Regions from separate parts of the Streptomyces sp. NPDC059355 genome, predicted to be linked through region 1. Evidence: riboswitches for the same ligand, from Rfam matches in the RefSeq annotation. Region 1 holds a riboswitch; each other region holds the start of a gene.
The links. Region 1 has a riboswitch for cobalamin ahead of ACFXGI_RS19250 (energy-coupling factor ABC transporter permease). Riboswitches for the same ligand answer to the same signal wherever they lie in the genome.

Region 1 (5,023 bases):
AGCGCCCCGGCCGGGACACGACAGAGAGGCGCCGCGCATGGACGGCATCGAGTACCGCGTCCTCCCGCTCCGGCTGGAGGCTTCGCCCGAGCCCGTGCCGGTGTTCGGGGCCTTCACGTACCGCCGGGACCGGCCCTACGAGCTGGCGCTCGACTTCCGGGGCGCCGGAATGCACCTGGCGCGCTGGGTGTTCTCCCGCGACCTGCTGCTCGACGGGGAGACCTGCGCGACGGGCGAGGGGGACATCCGGGTGTGGCCGCGGTGGCAGGGCGGGGAGCCGCGGGTCTTCCTCGCCTTCACCAACGGCGCGCAGAGCTGCGTCGTGTCCGCCCGGGCGAAGGACGTACGGGTGCTGTGCCGGCGGCTGGTCACTCTGGTGCCGCGGGGCGAGGAACGGCGGCACTACGACCTCGACGCCGAGCTGAGCACCCTCCTGCCCCGATAGGGTCCAATTTGGGATTATTTCTTTTGGTTTGATGCGGTCTGGGTGCAACCATGAGCCTGCCGGGGAGTGTCCTCAGCAGTGACACCGGTCCCCGCCTCTGAAGAATCAGGGGGACGTCATGAACCATCTCCGCCGCCGGCAGCTCGTGGCCCTCGCCACAGGTGCGCTGCTCACCGCCGGGATCACCCTCGCCGCGCCGGCCTCGGCCGCCGTCCGGCCCACGCCGCTCGTCGTGAACGCCCGCTGGGGCGGGCACTGCACGTACGACCGCATCGTCATCGACCTGCGGGGATACGTGCCCCAGGCCACCGTCACCCGCGTCCCGCGGCTGGTCCACGACGGGTCCGGCGCACCCGTCCCGCTGGCCGGGAAGCACTTCCTTCAGATCCGGCTGCATCCCGCCGCGGCGCACGACCGCGCGGGCGACAGCACGTACCGCGGGCCGAAGCTGGTCAAGATCCATCTGCCGCAGCTGAAGGGGCTCGCCCTGACCGGCGACTTCGAGGGTTACGTGACCTTCGGCGCCGCCTTCGAGGGCAGGCCCTCCTTCAGCTCCTTCAAGCTGCACGGGCCCGAGCGCTTCGTGCTGGACGTCGCGCACCGCAACGTGTGCCGATGAGGGCGGAGGGCGGGCGGGTGCCGCCGGGCACCCGCCGGCCAGACGGGACTTTGACGACACGACCTAGCGGTAGTCGGGGTTCGGGAAGTCGAAGCGGCAGCCGGCGTCCCACTCCGAGCGCTGGTTGCCGTGCGCCGGGATGCCGCCCCCGCGCTTGAGCAGGGCGGCCAGGTGCATGAGGTTCCAGGACATGAAGGTGGTGTTGCGGTTGGTGAAGTCGTTTTCGGGTCCGCCCGAACCGGGGTCGAGGTACGAGGGCCCGGGCCCGGCCTCGCCGATCCAGCCGGCGTCGGCCTGCGGCGGGATCGCGTAGCCGAGGTGCTGGAGGCTGTAGAGGACGTTCATCGCGCAGTGCTTCACGCCGTCCTCGTTGCCGGTGACGAGCGCGCCGCCGACGCGGCCGTAATAGGCGTACTGGCCCCGCTCGTTCAGGATCGAGGAGCAGGCGTAGAGCCGCTCGATGACCTGCTTCATCACGGAGCTGTTGTCGCCGAGCCAGATCGGGCCGCACAGCACGAGGATGTCGGCGTCCATGATCTGGCTGTAGAGGACGGGCCACTGGTCGCTTTCCCAGCCGTGCTCGGTCATGTCGGGCCAGACACCGGTGGCGATGTCGTGGTCGACGGCGCGGATGAGCGAGGTCCGGGCGCCGGCCGCCGCCATGACGGCGCGGCTCCGGTCGATCAGGCCCTCGGTGTTGCTGGTCTCGGGCGAGCGCTTGAGGGTGCAGTTGACGTAGACGGCGGTCAGGTCGGAGTAGTCGAAGTCGGCGGGCACGCCGCCAGCCTGCGCGGCGGCGGCCGGGGCCGCCAGCGGACGGCAGCCGTTCGGGCGTCCGGGCGTCCGGACCGGGGTTGGTGCAGGTCCGTCCGTCCGACTAGGGTCAGTGAGCCTTGGTGTTCGGGAAACCGGTGGGAAACCGGTGCGGCCCTCGCCACTGTGAACGGGAAGTCCGGCTCCACTCTCCCCCAGACTCCGTCCGGGAGGTGCCCCCATCGGGAAGCCACTGGGCGGCGCGGGAGGTTCCGCACCGCCCGGGAAGGCGGAGCCAGGGCATCAGCACCCGTGAGCCAGGAGACCGGCCGGGGCGCGTCGTCCATCCACGAGGTGCTGGAGAGGTCTCCCCACACATGCACATAGCCGAGGGGTTCCTGCCCCCGTTGCACGCGGTCGCCTGGGGCGCCGCGTCCGCTCCGTTCGTCGTCCACGGTGTCCGCGCCCTCACCCGTGAGGTGAAGGCGAACCCGGAGAGCACGCTGCTGCTCGGGGCGTCCGGAGCATTCACCTTCGTCCTGTCCGCGCTGAAGATCCCGTCCGTGACGGGCAGTTGCTCGCACCCCACGGGGACCGGACTCGGGGCGATCCTGTTCCGGCCGCCGGTCATGGCGGTGCTCGGCACGATCACCCTGCTCTTCCAGGCGCTGCTGCTGGCGCACGGCGGTCTGACCACCCTCGGCGCGAACGTCTTCTCGATGGCGATCGCCGGACCGTGGGCGGGGTACGGGGTCTACCTGCTGCTGAAGCGCTTCGGCGTCCCGCTGATGGCGACCGTCTTCTTCGGCGCCTTCTTCGCCGACCTGGTCACCTACTGCGTGACCTCCGTGCAGCTGGCGCTGGCCTTCCCGGACCCGGGTACCGGATTCCCCGGCGCGCTCGCGAAGTTCGGGGGCATCTTCGCCGTGACCCAGATCCCGCTCGCGGTGAGCGAGGGGCTGCTGACGGTGCTCGTGATGCGGCTGCTGATGCAGTCGAGCAAGTCGGACCTGGTCCGGCTGGGCGTGGCGAAGCTGAGCGGGCGCAGCGGGCAGAGCGAGCGGAAGGCGGCGCTCTGATGGGCATGAGCCGGAACACGAAGATCAACGGCCTGCTGCTGCTCCTGGTGGCGGCGCTGGCCGTACTGCCGATCGCGCTCGGGATGGGCGAGGGCAAGGAGGAGCCCTTCACGGGCGCCGACGCGCAGGCGGAGACGGCCATCACCGAGCTGAGGCCGGACTACGAGCCCTGGTTCTCGCCGCTGTACGAACCCCCCTCCGGGGAGGTGGAGTCGGCCCTGTTCGCCCTCCAGGCGGCCCTGGGCGCGGGCGTGCTCGCGTACTACTTCGGCGTCCGCCAGGGCCGCCGCCAGGGCGCCGCGCTCGCCGCCGCCGCGGGTGCTCCGGATACCGCCGGGGCGTCCGACACGGCCGCCGCGGAGTCGTAGGCGGTGCTGCCGATCGACGTGGCGGCGCACGGCAGCCGGTGGCGGCGCCGGCATCCGCTGGAGAAGGCCCTGCTGGGGCTCGGGCTGACGGTCACCGCCGTGTGCCTGCCGCCCTGGCCCGGCGGGCCGCTGGTCGCCGCCGCCACCCTCGCCGTGCTGCTCGGCCCGGCCGGCGTGGCCGGGCGGCAGCTGTGGCGGGCCTTCCGGATCCCGCTGGGCTTCTGCTTCACCGGCGCGCTGCCGCTCCTGGTCGCCGTCGGCGGCCCGGCCGGGTTCGTCTCGCTCGCACCCGACGGCCCCCGGCACGCCGCGGAGCTGCTCCTGCGGACCTCGGCGGCCTCCCTCGGCGTGCTGCTGTTCGCCTTCACCACACCCGTCTCGGACGTCCTGCCCCGGCTGGTCCGGGCCGGGGTCCCGGCGCCGGTGGTGGACGTGGCCCTGGTCATGTACCGCATCGGCTTCCTGCTGCTGGACTCCACGGCCCGGGTCCGGCGTGCCCAGGCGGCCCGCCTGGGCACCTCCGGGCGGGCCGCGGCGTGGCGTTCGCTGGCCGGGCTCGCCGCGACCTCCTTCGTACGGGCCTTCGACCGCGCGGCGCGGCTCCAGGAGGGGTTGGCCGGGCGCGGCTACGACGGCGCGCTGCGGGTCCTCGTACCGGAGGCGGCCCTGTCCTGGCGGTTCCTGGCGGCGTCCGGGGCCCTGCTGGCGGCCCTGATCACCCTGACTCTCACCCTGAAGGGGCTGTACCTGTGAACCCGTTGGTGGAACTGGCCGGCGCCGGATACGCGTACGAGGACGGCCCCGCGGTCCTGTCCGGCGTGGACTTCGCCATCGCCGAGGGCCGGGCGCTGGTCCTGCTGGGCCGCAACGGCAGCGGGAAGACCACGCTGATGCGGCTGCTGAGCGGGGGCCTGCGGCCCGGCACGGGCGCGCTGCGCCTCGACGGCGCGGCGGTCTCGTACGACCGGGCGGGTCTGACCCGGCTGCGCACGGCCGTGCAGCTGGTGGTCCAGGACCCGGACGACCAGCTGTTCGCGGCCTCGGTGGAGCAGGACGTGTCCTTCGGCCCGCTGAACCTGGGACTGGCGGCGGCCGAGGTGCGCGCCCGGGTGGATTCGGCGCTCGCCGCGCTGGACATCACGGCGCTGCGGGACCGCCCGACGCACCTGCTCTCGTACGGCCAGCGCAAGCGCGCGGCGATCGCGGGGGCCGTGGCGATGGCTCCGCGGGTGCTGATCCTGGACGAGCCGACGGCGGGCCTGGACCCGGACGGACAGGAGCGCCTGCTGGACGTTCTGGCGGGGCTGCGGGCGGCCGGCACCACGGTGGTGATGGCCACGCACGACGTGGACCTGGCGGTCCGCTGGGCCGACGACGCGGCGGTGCTGACCCCGTCGGGCATCCGCACCGGCCCGGCGCAGACCCTCCTCTCGGATCCGCAGCTCCTGACCACGGCAGGTCTGCGCCAGGCCTGGTCCCCGGCGGTGACGTCCCTCCTGCGGGCCCACGCGCTCCTGCCCCCGCATGTCCCGGGCCCGAAAAACCCGGAGGCCCTGGCCGCCTGGCAGTAGTGCCCGCCCCCGTTCGGCGCCGCGTCCCTAGGATGGCGGCATGTCGCTGCCGCATGCCATCCTCACCGCCCTGATGGAGAAGCCCTCGTCGGGGCTGGAGCTGACGCGGCGGTTCGACAGGTCGATCGGGTACTTCTGGTCCGCGACGCATCAGCAGATCTACCGCGAGCTCGGCCGGCTGGAGGAGG
Region 2 (5,023 bases), on a different contig from region 1:
GTGGCGCCGTAGGGGCCGTCCCGCGCTCTGCGCACGAGGAGATCCGGGAGTTCTTCTACCGCCGCCAGAACTACCTCCACGACACCGACCTCGCCGCCGAGGAACTGGCGCGCACGATCCGGATCCGCCCCGGAGAGGTGGTCCGGGCCCTGTCCGCGCGGCTCGCCGACGCGCACGGGGTACGGGTGAGCGCCGACTGCGACCGGCTGCACCGCTACGACGAACAGAGCCGGACGCTGCACCTGTCCGCCCGGCTGCGGCCGGGGCAGCAGGCGTTCCGGATGGCGACGCAGCTCGCCCTGCTGGAGCACGCCGCCGAGCTGGACCGGTGTGCCTCGCAGGACTTCCCGGCCGGGTCCACCGCGCACGGCCTGGCCCGGATCGGCATCGCCAACTACTTCGCCGCGGCCCTGATCCTCCCGTACCGGGCCTTCCACGCGGCCGCCGAGGAATTCCGCTACGACATCGAGCGGCTCACCGACCGGTTCGGACTGGGGTACGAGACGGTCTGCCACCGCCTCAGCACCCTCCAGCGGCCCAGGCTGCGCGGGGTCCCGTTCTCCTTCGTGCGCGTGGACCGGGCCGGGAACATGTCCAAGCGGCAGTCCGCGACCGGGTTCCACTTCTCCCGAGCGGGCGGCACCTGCCCGCTGTGGAACATCTACGAGGCCTTCGCGGCACCCGGCCGCATCCACGTCCAGGTCGCCGCCATGCCCGACGGGCAGCGCTACCTGTGGACCGCCCGCGCCGTCACCCGCCACCGCGCCGGCTGGGGGGAACCGGGCAAGACCTTCGCGATCGGGCTGGGCTGCGAGATCCGGCACGCCTCGCGGCTCGTCTACTCCGACGGCCTCGACCTGGACAACACCTCGGCCGACACGCCCATCGGCATGGGCTGCCGGCTGTGCGAGCGCCTGGACTGTCCGCAGCGCGCGGTGCCGCCGCTGGGGCGTCCGCTCGCCGTCGACGAGAACAGCAGCACCTTCGTCCCGTACCAGGTCGCCGACCGCGCGCAGTGACGCCCGCACCCTCCTCACCCGCCGGTCTTCCAGGCCCGGGTCGGACGCAGGCCGTGCGTCCGACCCGGAACCCCCGCGTCAGGAGTCGTCGCCCGTGAGCTCCGCGCGCACCTCGCGCGCGGCCGCGACGAGGTTCTCCAGGGAGGCGCGGGTCTCGGGCCAGCCGCGGGTCTTCAGCCCGCAGTCGGGGTTGACCCACAGCCGTTCGGCGGGGATCGCCGCGAGCCCCTCGCGGAGCAGGGCCGCCGCTTCCCGGTGCTCGGGACGCGCGGGGAGTGGATGTCCCAGACGCCGGGCCCGGCCTCACGGGGGTAGCCGTGGCGCGCCAGTTCGCCGGCGACCTGCATGTGGGAGCGGGCCGCCTCCAGGCTGATGACGTCGGCGTCGAGCTCGTCGATGGCCTCGACGATGTCGCCGAACTCCGCGTAGCACATGTGCGTGTGGATCTGGGTGTCCGGCCGTACACCGCTGGTGGTGAGCCGGAAGGACTCGGTGGCCCAGGCGAGGTACTCCGCGTGGTCCGCCGCGCGCAGCGGCAGGGTCTCGCGCAGGGCGGGTTCGTCGACCTGGATGACCGGGGTACCGCCGGCCTCGAGGTCGTCGACCTCGTCGCGCAGGGCGAGGGCCACCTGGCGGGCGGTGTCCCCGAGGGGCTGGTCGTCCCGTACGAAGGACCAGGCGAGCATGGTGACCGGGCCGGTCAGCATCCCCTTGACCGGCTTGGCCGTCTGCGACCGGGCGTACGTGGTCCAGCGCACGGTCATCGGCTCCGGGCGGGAGACGTCCCCGGCCAGGACCGGGGGCCGGACGTAGCGGGTGCCGTAGGACTGCACCCAGCCGTGCCGGGTGGCGAGGTAGCCGGTGAGCCGCTCGGCGAAGTACTGCACCATGTCGTTGCGTTCGGGCTCGCCGTGCACCAGGACGTCGATCCCGGTCTTCTCCTGGAAGGAGAGCACCTCACGGATCTCGTCCTTGATCCGCTCCTCGTAGCCGGCGGTGTCGATGCGGCCGGCCCGCAGGTCGGCGCGGGCGGTGCGCAGCTCGTTCGTCTGGGGGAAGGAGCCGATGGTCGTCGTCGGCAGCAGGGGCAGCCCGAGGAGGGCGCGCTGGGCCGCGGTCCGCTGCGCGTAGGGCTGCGAGCGCCGTCCGTCGGCGTCGGTGATCGCGGCGGTACGGGCGCGCACGGCGGGGTCGTGGGTGATGGCGGAGCCGGCGCGGGAGGCCAGGTCGGCGCGGTTGGCGGCGAGTTCGGCCGCGATGGCGCCGGTACCCCGGGCGAGCCCGCGGGCCAGGGTGGCGATCTCGGTGGTCTTCTGGCGGGCGAAGGCGAGCCAGCGCCGGACCTGCGGATCGATGTCGCGCTCGGCGGTCGCGTCGAGCGGGACGTGCAGGAGCGAGCAGGACGCGGCGACGTCCACCCGGTCGGCGAGGCCCAGGAGGGTGCCGAGGGTGGTCAGGGACTTCTGGTGGTCGTTGATCCAGATGTTGCGGCCGTCGACCACGCCGGCGACGAGCCGCTTGCCGGGCAGCCCGCCGACCGCGGCGAGGTCGGCGAGGTTCGCGGCGCCGCCGCCCGTGAAGTCGAGGGCGAGGCCTTCGACAGGGGCCGCGGCCAGCACCTGGAGGGCGTCGCCGAGCCGGTCGAAGTACGAGGCGACGAGCACCTTGGGCCGCTCGGTCAGCGCGCCGAGCTCGCGGTAGGCGCGGGCGGCGGCGTTCAGGTCGGCCGGGGTGCGGTCCTGGACCAGGGCGGGCTCGTCCAGCTGTACCCACTCGGCGCCGGCGGCCCGCAGGTCGGCGAGGACCTGGGCGTAGACGGGCAGCAGCCGGTCGAGCAGGGTCAGCGGCTGGAAGTCGGCGGCCACGCCCGGGGCGGGCTTGGCCAGCAGCAGGTAGGTGACGGGGCCGACCAGGACCGGGCGGGCCGTGTGCCCGAGCCCGAGGGCCTGCTCCAGCTCGGCGACCTGCCGGGTGGAATCGGCGGTGAAGACGGTGTCCGGGCCGAGCTCGGGGACCAGGTAGTGGTAGTTCGTGTCGAACCACTTGGTCATCTCGAGCGGGGCGACGTCCTGGGTGCCGCGGGCCATCGCGAAGTAGCCGTCGAGGGTGTCGGCGGCGAGCGCCGCGCGGTGGCGCTCGGGGACGGCGCCGACCATGATGCTGGTGTCCAGGACGTGGTCGTAGTACGAGAAGTCACCGGTCGGAACCTCGGTGATGCCGGCGTCGGCCAGCTGCTGCCAGTTCGAACGACGCAGGTCGGCCGCGGTCTCCCGGAGGGCGTCGGCGGTGACGCGGCCCTTCCAGTAGCCCTCGACGGCCTTCTTCAGTTCGCGGCCCTGTCCCTGGCGGGGGTAGCCGTACACGGTGGCTCGTGCTGCCGCGGCTGCGGGCTTCGCTGTCACGGAACTCTCCTTCGCGAGATGTGTCCTGAACACCCCGGTGAGGGATGCGGACGCGAAGGGACGACAGAACGTGCGGACCACGTCGCGGGGGAACACCGCACGTGCCGCTCGCTGTGTACGCCGACCCGCCCACGAGGTCACCGGGATGTCCGCACGGGAATCGTCCGCATGCGGGCAACGGGCAGGTCTTCGGACTCGCGGGCACGCCTGCCGGTCTCCCGGCGGGCACCTACTGGCCGTCGCTTCCCAGGACCGTTGTCCGGTCCCAGTGCGTATGACGGCGGTCGTTCCCGCTCACCGCTGCGGGGCAGTCCCGGATTCCCACCGGGTTCCCTCTTACGACGCATCCCGTCTGGCGGACGGGGCGAACCAGCTGCACCGGCCACCCTAGGACGCACGGTCGCCCACCGGCGAGCCGCGTCCGTCATTCGGACCGAAGAGTGAGACGCCGTGCCGGTGGGGCACGGGTCGTCAGCCGTCGCCCGGTACGGGTCAGGGCGCGGTCCGGGCCTGTTCCCACACGGCCAGGAAGGCCAGCCTCAAGCAGCCGGCCAGCGCCGGGTGTTCGATGTACAGGGCGGTGGTGGCGCGGGTGCCGGCCACCGGGTCGGGCATGTCGCACAGCACCAGCGAGGCATCGGCGACGACGAGTTTGAGCGGGAGGCTCGGGGCGAAGCGGGACTCCTCGCCCGCCGCGGCGAACCGCTTCACGTTCTCCAGTACTTCCGCGTCACCGAGCGCGTCGTGGGTGTAGACGGCGCGGGCCGCGCCGCCGGCCCGGCGCAGCCGGCGGACTGCCTTGATGCCCTCGTTGTTGGCCGGGGGAGCGACGAACGGCGGTTTGCAGAAGCTGAGGAGCTCACGGGAAGCCTGCTCCTGGATGCTGTCGAACCGCTCGGCTATCGCCCGGGGATCGCGCAGCACCTCGATGTAGTCGAGAGGATCGGTGTGCGTCCGCCCGTCGCTCCAGAGCGGGAGCAGCGCCGTGGCGAGGGCGGCCGACGTCGCGCTCAGCCGCTCCAGGGATTCCCGCTGGAGGGCCATCAGCCGGGCGAGCGCCAGTTCGGGAGCCACCGCGGAGAAGGCCGCGACCCGTCCGGGGCGCAGAACGGCGAGGCGCCGCCGCACGAGGGCGTCGAGTACGTCGTAGACGCGCTGGCGGGGGACGTTCGCGGCGCGGGCCGCCTCGGCGGCGGTGTACGACTCCCGCCGGACCAGGGCCAGATAGACCCGGGCCTCGTACCGGGAGAGTCCCAGGGACACCAGGTCGTCGACCGCGCCGTCGTCCAACTCCATGGCAGGAAACGGTATACGCGAACATCACCGACCGAAAGCAAGCCTTTGCATTCGCCGGGTAGTCCCTTGGCGCGCCACTTCAATACCTTCAGCGTTGGCCACCACTGCACGTGGTGACAGTCCGCACCGTTGAACGCGTGCCACTCGCAACCCCACGTCGCCCCTCCGCTCCGGCCTGCCCTGACATGGGCTTATGTCATGGACCTGCCATGTCTGGAGGAATCCCCCGACGTGGTGAACCAACCCCCCATGGAGGGCAGTTCATTGCGCAACGCCCTGTTCCGGAGCGCCGCCCGCACCGGCCGC
Region 3 (5,023 bases), on a different contig from region 1:
GCCTTCGGCGCGGTGCTGCTGATCGGCGGGCACATCGCGGACCTGGCGGGACGCAAACAGACACTGATCGTCGGCCTGCTCGGCTGCGCGGCCGCCTCCGCGCTCGGCGGATCGGCCGGGGACTCCGGCACGCTCGTCTGGGCCCGCGTCCTCCAGGGCGTCTTCGGCGCGCTGCTCACGGCGTCCGCGCTGTCCCTGGTGGCCACCGGCTTCACCGACCCGAAGGAACGCGGCAGGGCCTTCGGGATCTACGCCGCGATCACAGCCGCCGGCACGGCACTCGGGATGGCCGAGGGTGGATGGCTGCTCACCGCCATGAGCTGGCGCTGGTCGCTGTTCGGCGGCATCCCCATCGCCGTGATCGGCCTGATCGGGACGCTCACCCTGGTGCACGAGCGCCCGGGCCGCACCGGCGGCCACTTCGACGCGCCGGGCGTACTGCTCGGCTCCGGCGGGGTCGCCGCCCTGCTCTGCGGACTGAACGAGGCCCAGAACAGCGGCTGGGCCGCCCCCCTGACCCTGGTCCTGCTCGTGGGCGGAGTCATCCTGCTCGCCGGCTTCCTGTGGTGGCAGTCCGCGGCGGCGAACCCGCTCGTCCCCGCGTACGTCTTCAAGGACCCGAACCGCGCCGGCAGCCTCCTCGGCATGCTCCTGGCCGGCGCCGGCATCGCCGCCCTGTACCCGGTCGTCGGCTACTACCTCGCGACCGTCCTGCGCTACGACCCGGTCATGGCCGGAGCGGCCTTCCTCCCGATGGTCGCCGCGATCGTGATCGGCTCCACGCAGGTCTCCGCCCGGCTGCTGCCCAGCGTCGCGCCCCGCGTCCCGATCCTGGGGGGCCTGGTGCTCACCGCCGTCGGGCTGTTCCTGCTGACCCGCCTCGGCTTCGACAGCTCGTACGCGATCGGGGTGCTGCCCGCCCTGCTGCTCATCGGCCTCGGGATCGGCATGGCCTTCGTGCCGATCCTCGCCACCGTGACCGGCGCGGTCGCCGCGGAGCGCTCCGGTGGCGCCGCGGCAGCCGTCCTCACGGCCCGGGAACTGGGCCTGGCGATCGGCGCGGCACTGCTCGACACCGTGATCTCCGTCCACGTGGACCGCCTGCGCGCAGGGTCCGTGCTGCCCAGCATGATCGAGAAGGAGCTGCTGCGCGCCGAGACGGCGAACTTCTGGTGGGCGGCCGGCAGCGTACTGCTCGCGGCCCTGGTCGCCGCCCTGATGATCAGGTCCCAGGGGCCCCGGGGCAACGCGGAGGCGGCCCCCGCCGCAAGGGCGTGATCCGGCGCGCGTTCACCCGACGCGGTGGAGCCGGCTGGACTTCCGGTGGAGGGGGGTGGACTTACTAGGACGTCCAACTATATGTTCGTGACCAAGCCCGCGGTGCAGGGAAGCCGGTGTGAATCCGGCGCGGTCCCGCCACTGTGACCGGGAAGCGTGCTGTCCAGCAGGTCAGGCCACTGACGGAGAGATCCGTCGGGAAGGCCGGGCGGCGCGCGATGATCCGGGAGTCAGGATACCGGCCGTGGGGTGTTCCGTGTTGTCCACGAGGATGGAGAAGACACGCATGGCACCGGTACGTGACCACGGCCCTGGTGATCCGGCGGAGTTCGCGAAGCACGCGGCCCTGACCGCGCGTTCGTAGCTCACCGAAGGCATCCGCACCCGCGCCTGCACCCGCTTCCCGCAAGCGCATCCCCCTCCGCGTCCGCAGCCGCGTCGGCACCCGCAATCCGCAATCCGCAATCCGCCGCGCGCCTGCCGCCTTCGCTGTCCCGCGGCTGCCCGACGGCGGCGCGCACCACGACCGGTGCCGCCGCGCGGGCCTGCCGCGCCCTCCTCGGATCTCACCTGACGAGAGCAGGCTTCCCATGGTCCGTGAACTCACCCACTTCATCGGCGGAAAGCACACCACCGGGACCTCCGGTCTCCACGCCGACGTGTACGACCCCAACACAGGAGCCGTCCAGGCCAGGGTCCCGCTGGCCGGACGCGCCGACACCGAGGCGGCCATCGCCAACGCCGAGGAGGCGCAGGCGGAATGGGGCCAGTGGAACCCGCAGCGACGCGCCCGTGTCATGCTGCGCTTCCTCCAGCTCGTCGAAGGCGAACGCGAGGCACTGGCCCGGCTGCTGTCCGCCGAGCACGGCAAGACCGTCGCCGACGCCCACGGCGATCTCCAACGCGGCCTGGAGGTGGTCGAGTTCGCCGCCGGTATCCCGCACCTCCTCAAGGGCGACTTCACCGACAACGCCGGCACCGGCATCGACGTGCACTCCCTGCGCTCCCCGCTCGGCGTCGTCGCCGGGATCACCCCCTTCAACTTCCCCGCGATGATCCCGCTGTGGAAGGCCGCGCCCGCCCTTGCCTGCGGAAACGCCTTCGTCCTCAAGCCCTCCGAGCGGGATCCGTCCGTACCGCTGCGCCTCGCCGAGCTGTTCCTGGAGGCCGGCCTGCCCCCGGGCGTGCTCAACGTGGTCAACGGCGGCAAGGAGGCCGTCGACACCCTCCTGGAGGACCCCCGCGTCCAGGCCCTCGGCTTCGTGGGCTCCACCCCGATCGCCGCGCACATCTACGCCACCGCCGCCGCCCACGGCAAGCGTGCCCAGTGCTTCGGAGGCGCCAAGAACCACATGATCGTGATGCCGGACGCCGACCTCGACCAGGCCGCGGACGCCCTCATCGGCGCCGGCTACGGCTCGGCCGGCGAGCGCTGCATGGCGATCTCCGTCGCCGTCCCCGTGGGGGAGGAGACCGCGGACGCGCTGGTGGCCAAGTTGAAGGAGCGCATCGCCGCCCTGCGCATCGGCGCCTCCGACGACCCGGACGCCGACTTCGGTCCCCTGGTCAGCCGGGACGCCCTCGACCGGGTCAACCGCTACGTCGGCATCGGCGCCACCGAGGGCGCCGAACTCCTCGTGGACGGACGCGGGTTCACACTCCCCGGGCACGAGAACGGGTTCTTCGCCGGAGCCTCCCTCTTCGACCGGGTGACCCCGCAGATGCGGATCTACCGTGAGGAGATCTTCGGCCCGGTGCTGTGCGTCGTACGGGCCGCCGACTACGAGGAGGCCCTGCGGCTGCCCAGCGAGCACCCGTACGGCAACGGCGTGGCCATCTTCACCCGCGACGGGGACACCGCCCGCGACTTCACCCGACGCGTCAACACCGGCATGGTCGGGGTCAACGTCCCCATCCCGGTCCCCGTCGCCTACCACACCTTCGGCGGCTGGAAGAAGTCCGGGTTCGGCGATCTGGGCCAGCACGGCCCGGACGCCGTCCGCTTCTACACCCGCACCAAGACCGTCACCTCGCGCTGGCCCTCAGGGGTCAAGGAGGGCGCGAGCTTCACCATCCCGACGATGGCGTGACCGCCGTGACCACGACCCTGCTCACCAAGGACCAGCTCGCCCTGGCCGAGGTCACCCTCGACTTCGCCCAGGAGCAGCTGGCCCCGCACTCCCTCGCCTGGGACCGGGACAAGCACTTCCCCGTCGACGTGCTGCGCCGCGCGGCCGGCCTCGGCCTCGCCGGGCTCTACGTACGCGAGGAGTCCGGCGGCTCCGGCCTCAGCCGCACCGACGGCGTCCTCGTCCTGGAGGTGCTGGCCACGGGCTGCCCCTCCATCGCGGGCTACCTCTCCATCCACAACATGGTCGCCTGGATGATCGACCGGTACGGGGACCAGGACCAGCGGGCCCGCCTGCTGCCCGGCCTCTGCGCCGCCGAGACCCTGGGCAGCTACTGCCTGACCGAGCCCGGGGCGGGCTCCGACGCGGCCGCCCTGCGCACCCGCGCCGAGCGGGACGGCGACGGCCACTACGTACTGACCGGCGTCAAGCAGTTCATCTCCGGGGCCGGCGCCGCCGACGTGTACGTCGTCATGGCCCGCACCGGCGGGGACGGCCCGGCCGGGATCTCCGCCTTCCTCGTCGAACGCGGCGACCCCGGGCTCTCGTTCGGCCCGAACGAACGCAAGATGGGCTGGAACGCCCAGCCCACGCGGCAGGTCGTCCTCGACGGGGTGCGGATCCCCGCCGACCGGCGACTGGGAGCCGAGGGCGAAGGCTTCCGCATCGCCATGAACGGCCTCAACGGCGGCCGCCTCGGCATCGCGGCCTGCTCCCTCGGCGGTGCGCAGAGCGCCCTGGACCGCAGCCTCACCCACCTCGCCGACCGGGAGGCGTTCGGCGGACGGCTGCTCGACGCGCAGGCGCTGCAGTTCCGGCTGGCCGACATGGCCACCGAGCTCACCGCAGCCCGCGCCCTGGTCCGTACGGCCGCCGGGGCACTGGACCGGGGCGATCCGCAGGCGCCCCAGCTCTGTGCCATGGCCAAGCGGTTCGCGACCGACACCGGCTTCACCGTCGCGGACCGGGCCCTGCAACTCCACGGCGGATACGGCTATTTGAGCGAGTACGGCATCGAGAAGATCGTCCGCGATCTCCGGGTGCACCAGATCCTGGAAGGAACCAACGAGATCATGCGCGTCATCGTCGCCCGCGGCCTGACGGAGAACCTGTGATGGCGGCCACGGCGGAAGAGGACCAGCACGTCCTGGTCCGCGTCGAGGGCCACTGCGGCCACCTGACCCTGAACCGGCCCAGAGCCCTCAACGCCCTCAGCCACCCCATGGTGCTGCGCATCGAAGAGACGCTCGCAGCCTGGGAGGAGGACCCCTCCGTACGGACGGTCGTGATCTCCGGAGCCGGAGAACGCGGCCTCTGCGCGGGCGGGGACATCCGTTCCATCCACGCGGACGCCCGCGCGGGAGGCACGGCCTCGGCCGAGTTCTGGCGCGACGAGTACCGGCTCAACGCCCGGATCGCCCGCTACCCCAAGCCGTACGTCGCCCTCATGGACGGGATCGTGATGGGCGGCGGGGTCGGGATCTCGGCCCACGGCACGGTACGGATCGTCACCGAGCGGTCCCGGGTCGCGATGCCGGAGACGGGCATCGGCTTCGTCCCCGACGTCGGCGGCACCTACCTGCTGGCCCTGGCCCCCGGGGAGCTGGGCACCCATC
Region 4 (5,023 bases), on a different contig from region 1:
GAAGTTCCGGCCCGTGGGCAGGACGTTCACCAGGCCGCGCAGGGGGGAACCGGACGGGCCCGCCGGGACGAAGCGGCCGTCGAGGGCCGCCACCACGTTCGCGATCTCGTCCGTCGTGCCGGCCAGCCGCGGGACCACCTCGCGGGCGGCGAAGTCCAGTACGGCCGCCACGTCGGCCGAGTGGCCGGCCGCGACCGAAGCCACCGCCTCCGGAGCCCAGTTCGCGTCCTCCATCGCCTGGACCAGCGCGCGGGCCGCCTCCTCCGCCTCGTCGGCGGTCGTACGGGTGGCCGCGGACTCGTCCAGGCCGAGCGCCTCGCGCAGGCCGGGCAGGGCCGTCGTACCGCCCCAGATCTGGCGGGCGCGCAGGATCGCGAGGACCAGGTTGACCCGGGCCGCACCGGTCGGGGCGCCGCCCAGGACGTGCAGTCCGTCGCGGATCTGGGCGTCCTTGACCTCGCACAGCCAGCCGTCGACGTGCAGCAGGAAGTCGTCGAAGCCCTCGTCGTCGGGACGCTCCTCCAGCCCCAGGTCGTGGTGGAGCTTCGCGGCCTGGATCAGCGTCCAGATCTGCGCGCGGATCGCCGGCAGCTTCGCCGGGTCCATCGCCGAGATCTGCGCGTACTCGTCGAGGTGCTGCTCCAGGCGGGCGATGTCGCCGTACGACTCCGCGCGCGCCATCGGCGGCACCAGGTGGTCGACCAGGGTGGCGTGCACGCGCCGCTTGGCCTGGGTGCCCTCGCCCGGGTCGTTGACCAGGAACGGGTAGATCAGCGGCAGGTCGCCGAGCGCGGCATCGGGCGCGCAGGCCGCCGACAGGCCGGCGTTCTTGCCCGGCAGCCACTCCAGGTTGCCGTGCTTGCCCAGGTGGATCATCGCGTCGGCGCCGAAACCGCCGTCCTCCGCGCGCGCCTGGATCCAGCGGTACGCGGCCAGGTAGTGGTGCGAGGGCGGCAGGTCCGGGTCGTGGTAGATCGCGATCGGGTTCTCGCCGAAACCGCGCGGCGGCTGGATCAGGATGAGCAGGTTCCCGCGGCGCAGCGCCGCGAGGACGATGTCGCCCTCCGGGTTGGCCGAGCGGTCCACGAACATGTTGCCCGGGGCCTCGCCCCAGTGCTCCTCGACGCTTTCGCGCAGTTCGGCGGGGAGCTCGGCGAACCACCGCTTGTAGTCGGCGGCCGGGATGCGGACCGGGTTGCGGGCCAGCTGTTCCTCGGTCAGCCAGTCCTGGTCGTGGCCGCCGGCCGCGATCAGGGCGCGGATCAGCTCGTCGCCGTCGCCCGAGACCAGGCCCGGGACGTCCTCGACGGGGCCGAAGTCGTATCCGCCCGCGATGAGGGTGCGCAGCAGCTCCACGGCGCTGGCCGGGGTGTCGAGGCCGACCGCGTTGCCGATGCGGGAGTGCTTGGTGGGGTACGCGGAGAGGACGAGCGCGACCTTCTTGTCGCGCCGCTCGATGTGCCGCAGCCGGGCGTGCCGGACGGCGATGCCGGCCACGCGGGCGGCGCGCTCCGGGTCGGCCACGTACGCGGGCAGGCCGTCCTCGTCGAACTCCTTGAAGGAGAACGGGACGGTGATCAGGCGGCCGTCGAACTCGGGCACGGCGACCTGCGTCGCGGCGTCGAGCGGGGAGAGGCCCTCGTCGTTCTCCTCCCAGGCGCTGCGCGAGCCGGTCAGGCACAGGGCCTGCAGGATCGGCACGCCGAGCCCGGCGAGCGCGCCCGCGTCCCAGGACTCGTCGTCGCCGCCGGCCGAGGCCGTCGCGGGCTTGGTGCCGCCGGCCGCGAGCACCGTGGTGACGATCGCGTCCGCCGACTCCAGCCGGGCGATGAGCTCCGGCTCGGGGGCGCGCAGGGAGGACACGTACAGCGGTACGGGCGTCCCGCCGGTCTCCACGATCGCGTCGCACAGCGCGTGCACGAAGGCGGTGTTGCCGCTCATCTGGTGGGCGCGGTAGTACAGCACCGCGATGCGCGGGCCGTACGGGCGCACCGGGGTGCGCTCCAGCGGGCCCCAGGTGGGCGCCGCGGCGGGCGGCTCGAAGCCGTGGCCGGTGAGCAGCACGGTGTCGGAGAGGAAGCGCGCCAGCTGGTCCAGGTTGGCGGGGCCGCCGTGGGCGAGGTAGCCGTGCGCCTCGGCCGCGATGCCGATCGGGACCGTCGAGGCCTCCATCAGCTGGGCGTCCGGGGCCTGTTCGCCGGTGAGGACGACCACCGGGCGGGTCTGGGCCGGCGCCAGGAGCAGGTCCAGGCCGTCCTGCCAGGCGCGCAGGCCGCCCAGGAGGCGTACGACGACCAGGTCGACGCCGTCGAGCAGGGCGGGGAGGTCGTCGAGGGGAAGGCGGGAGGGGTTCGCGAACCGGTACGGCACGGGGCCGTCCGCGGCGCGGGCGCTGAGCAGATCGGTGTCGGACGTCGACAGCAGCAGGATCATGCGGCGGCATGCCTTCCTCGGGGTTTCCGCGCCCCGGGCAGTGAGGACAGCGGGAGTTCCTGACTCACCCGGCGGATCGCTCCGCGGGGTTCACAGTGGCGGGACCGCGCCGGATTCGCACCGGGCTTCCTCCCAGCGGGCCACGTGGCTCCGCCGGTGGTCATCTTAGGCGGCGTTCTCGCCGGCCGGGAGTGGGGGTGGCCGCGCCCGGGGAGCGGATCGGGGCAGGTCGGGCGGAGGGCGGGGCGTACGGGGCGGGTGGTGACGGACACAGGCCGGGGGCGGTGAATCGTGGGTATGCTCGCCGCCATGCCGCCCCAGCCCCCTTCCGCCGTATCGCGGGACGAACCGGTCATACGTGACCGCGGTGACGCCTGCCCCGGTGCGCTGCGGCTGCACGCGGCGGACGACGGGTACCTGGCCCGGATCCGGATACCCGGCGGGATGCTCGACGCGGACGCGGCCCTGGCGCTGGCCGATGCGGCGGACCGGCTCGGCGACGGGCACATCGACCTCACCTCGCGCGGGAACGCCCAGCTGCGCGGGCTCGGCGCGAGCTGCGGGGGCGAGCTGCAGGGCGTGCTCGTACGCGCCGGGCTGCTGCCCGCGCCCACCCACGAGCGGGTCCGCAACATCGTCGCCTCGCCGCTGACCGGCCTGGACCGGCGCGGTCTGCCCGATGTGGCGCCCTGGGTCGCGGAGCTGGACCGGCTGCTGTGCGCGAGCGGGGCGGCGGCCGGGCTGTCCGGGCGCTTCCTGTTCGCCCTCGACGACGGACGCGGGGACGTGACCTCGCTCGACGCCGATGTGAACCTGGCCGCGGTCCGGGACGGGGAGCGGGCCCTGCTGTGGACCGCCGACCCCGCGGACGCCCTGCTCGTGGCCGCCGCCGATGGGCCGCGGGCCGCGCTCGCCGCCGCCTCGTACTTCCTGGACGCCGTCCGCCGGGCCGGTACCCGGGCCTGGCGGGTGTCCGAGCTGCCCGCCGAACAGGCCCTGCGTTCCGGCGGGTTGGGGGACCGTCTGACCGCCGCCGGGATCCCGGCCTCCGTCGTACGGGGCTCAGCCGGCCCGCGCGCGGCGGCCCCCGAACCGGGCGTGGTGGAAGGGCCCGAGGGCACCGCGGCGCTCAGCGTGTTCGCGCCGCTGGGCCGCCTGACCACCGCGCAGTGGCGCCGCCTGGCCGGCCTCACGGGCCGTGTCCGTCTGACCCCTTGGCGCGGGATCGTCGTTCCCGGCCTGCCCGCCCGTGCCGCCGAGGACGCCCTCGCCGGGCTCGCCGGGGCCGGGCTCGTGACCGGCCCCGCCGATCCCTGGCGGTCCGTCACCGCCTGTACGGGACGGCCGGGTTGCGCGAAATCCCGCGCGGACGTACGCGCCGACGCGCGGGCCGTCGTAGCGCAGGCACAGCCGCAGCCGCACGCGCACCCGCAGGGGACCCGGCCGCTGCCCGTGCACTGGTCCGGCTGCGAACGCCGGTGCGGGCACCCCCGCGGCACCGCCTGGGCGGACGTGGTCGCCACCGCCGACGGGTACGACCTGACCGCCACCGGCCACGCCCCGCAGCGCGGTGTCCCGGCCTCCGAACTTCCCGCGGCCCTCGCGGCCGTACGCCGCACCACCTCCCACGACGCAGCGAAGAAATGAGCGAGTACACAGTGTTCGAGTACGAGAAGGACGGCGCGGCGATCTACCGCCAGTCCTTTGCCACGATCCGCGCCGAGGCGGACCTCTCCGGGCTGCCCGCCTCCGTCGCCCAGGTCGCGGTGCGCATGATCCACGCCTGCGGAATGACCGACCTGCCCCAGGACCTCGGCTACACCCCGGAGGTCGTGCTCCGCGCGCGGGCCGCGCTGCACGCCGGCGCGCCGATCCTCTGCGACGTGCAGATGGTCGCCAGCGGTGTCACCCGCAAGCGGCTGCCCGCGGACAACGAGGTGATCTGCACCCTCTCCGACCCCGCCGTCCCGGCCCTCGCCGCCAAGATGGGCACCACGCGCAGCGCCGCCGCCCTCGAAGTCTGGCGCGACCGCGGTCTGCTGGAGGGCTCCGTGATCGCCGTCGGCAACGCGCCGACCGCGCTGTTCCGGCTGCTGGAGATGATCGAGGAGGGCGCCCCGCGCCCCGCCGCCGTCATCGGCGTCCCGGTCGGCTTCATCGGCGCCGCCGAGTCCAAGGACGCGCTCGCCGCCCACGCCTCCGGGCTCGACCACCTGATCGTGCGCGGCCGGCGCGGCGGCAGCGCCATCGCGGCCGCCGCCGTCAACGCGATCGCGAGCGAGGAAGAATGAGCACCGCAGCCGGTACCGGAAAGCTGTACGGCGTCGGGCTCGGCCCCGGCGACCCCTCCCTGATGACCCTGCGGGCCGTCGAGGTCATCGCCGAGGCCGATGTCGTCGCGTACCACAGCGCCCGCCACGGCCGCTCGATCGCCCGCTCGATCGCCGCGAAGCACCTGCGCGCCGACCACATCGAGGAGCCGCTGGTCTACCCGGTCACCACCGAGACCACCGACCACCCCGGCGGCTACCAGGGCGCGATGGAGGAGTTCTACGAGGCCTCCGCCGCCCGGCTCGCCGCGCACCTCGAC

Region 2: another riboswitch for cobalamin. It lies ahead of metE (5-methyltetrahydropteroyltriglutamate--homocysteine S-methyltransferase); the one in region 1 lies ahead of ACFXGI_RS19250 (energy-coupling factor ABC transporter permease).
Region 3: another riboswitch for cobalamin. It lies ahead of ACFXGI_RS05160 (CoA-acylating methylmalonate-semialdehyde dehydrogenase); the one in region 1 lies ahead of ACFXGI_RS19250 (energy-coupling factor ABC transporter permease).
Region 4: another riboswitch for cobalamin. It lies ahead of cobN (cobaltochelatase subunit CobN); the one in region 1 lies ahead of ACFXGI_RS19250 (energy-coupling factor ABC transporter permease).

What each region holds. Positions count from the first base shown of each region.
Region 1 covers NZ_JBHYXN010000018.1:144,306-149,328, reverse strand. The annotation lists gene ACFXGI_RS19265 (SsgA family sporulation/cell division regulator) at 38-445, shown strand; gene ACFXGI_RS19260 (hypothetical protein) at 564-1,064, shown strand; gene ACFXGI_RS19255 (flavodoxin family protein) at 1,128-1,841, opposite strand; cobalamin riboswitch at 1,942-2,166, shown strand; gene ACFXGI_RS19250 (energy-coupling factor ABC transporter permease) at 2,195-2,896, shown strand; gene ACFXGI_RS19245 (energy-coupling factor ABC transporter substrate-binding protein) at 2,902-3,264, shown strand; gene cbiQ (cobalt ECF transporter T component CbiQ) at 3,268-4,017, shown strand; gene ACFXGI_RS19235 (ATP-binding cassette domain-containing protein) at 4,014-4,835, shown strand; gene ACFXGI_RS19230 (PadR family transcriptional regulator) at 4,876-5,023, shown strand, end outside.
Region 2 covers NZ_JBHYXN010000013.1:2,172-7,194, forward strand. The annotation lists gene ACFXGI_RS14950 (short-chain fatty acyl-CoA regulator family protein) at 1-1,019, shown strand, start outside; partial or broken gene metE (5-methyltetrahydropteroyltriglutamate--homocysteine S-methyltransferase) at 1,098-3,421, opposite strand; cobalamin riboswitch at 3,584-3,810, opposite strand; gene ACFXGI_RS14960 (TrmB family transcriptional regulator) at 3,914-4,717, opposite strand.
Region 3 covers NZ_JBHYXN010000004.1:21,640-26,662, forward strand. The annotation lists gene ACFXGI_RS05155 (MDR family MFS transporter) at 1-1,278, shown strand, start outside; cobalamin riboswitch at 1,344-1,540, shown strand; gene ACFXGI_RS05160 (CoA-acylating methylmalonate-semialdehyde dehydrogenase) at 1,869-3,368, shown strand; gene ACFXGI_RS05165 (acyl-CoA dehydrogenase family protein) at 3,374-4,522, shown strand; gene ACFXGI_RS05170 (enoyl-CoA hydratase/isomerase family protein) at 4,522-5,023, shown strand, end outside.
Region 4 covers NZ_JBHYXN010000042.1:29,461-34,483, forward strand. The annotation lists gene cobN (cobaltochelatase subunit CobN) at 1-2,433, opposite strand, end outside; cobalamin riboswitch at 2,467-2,603, opposite strand; gene cobG (precorrin-3B synthase) at 2,743-4,080, shown strand; gene ACFXGI_RS30485 (precorrin-8X methylmutase) at 4,077-4,724, shown strand; gene ACFXGI_RS30490 (precorrin-2 C(20)-methyltransferase) at 4,721-5,023, shown strand, end outside.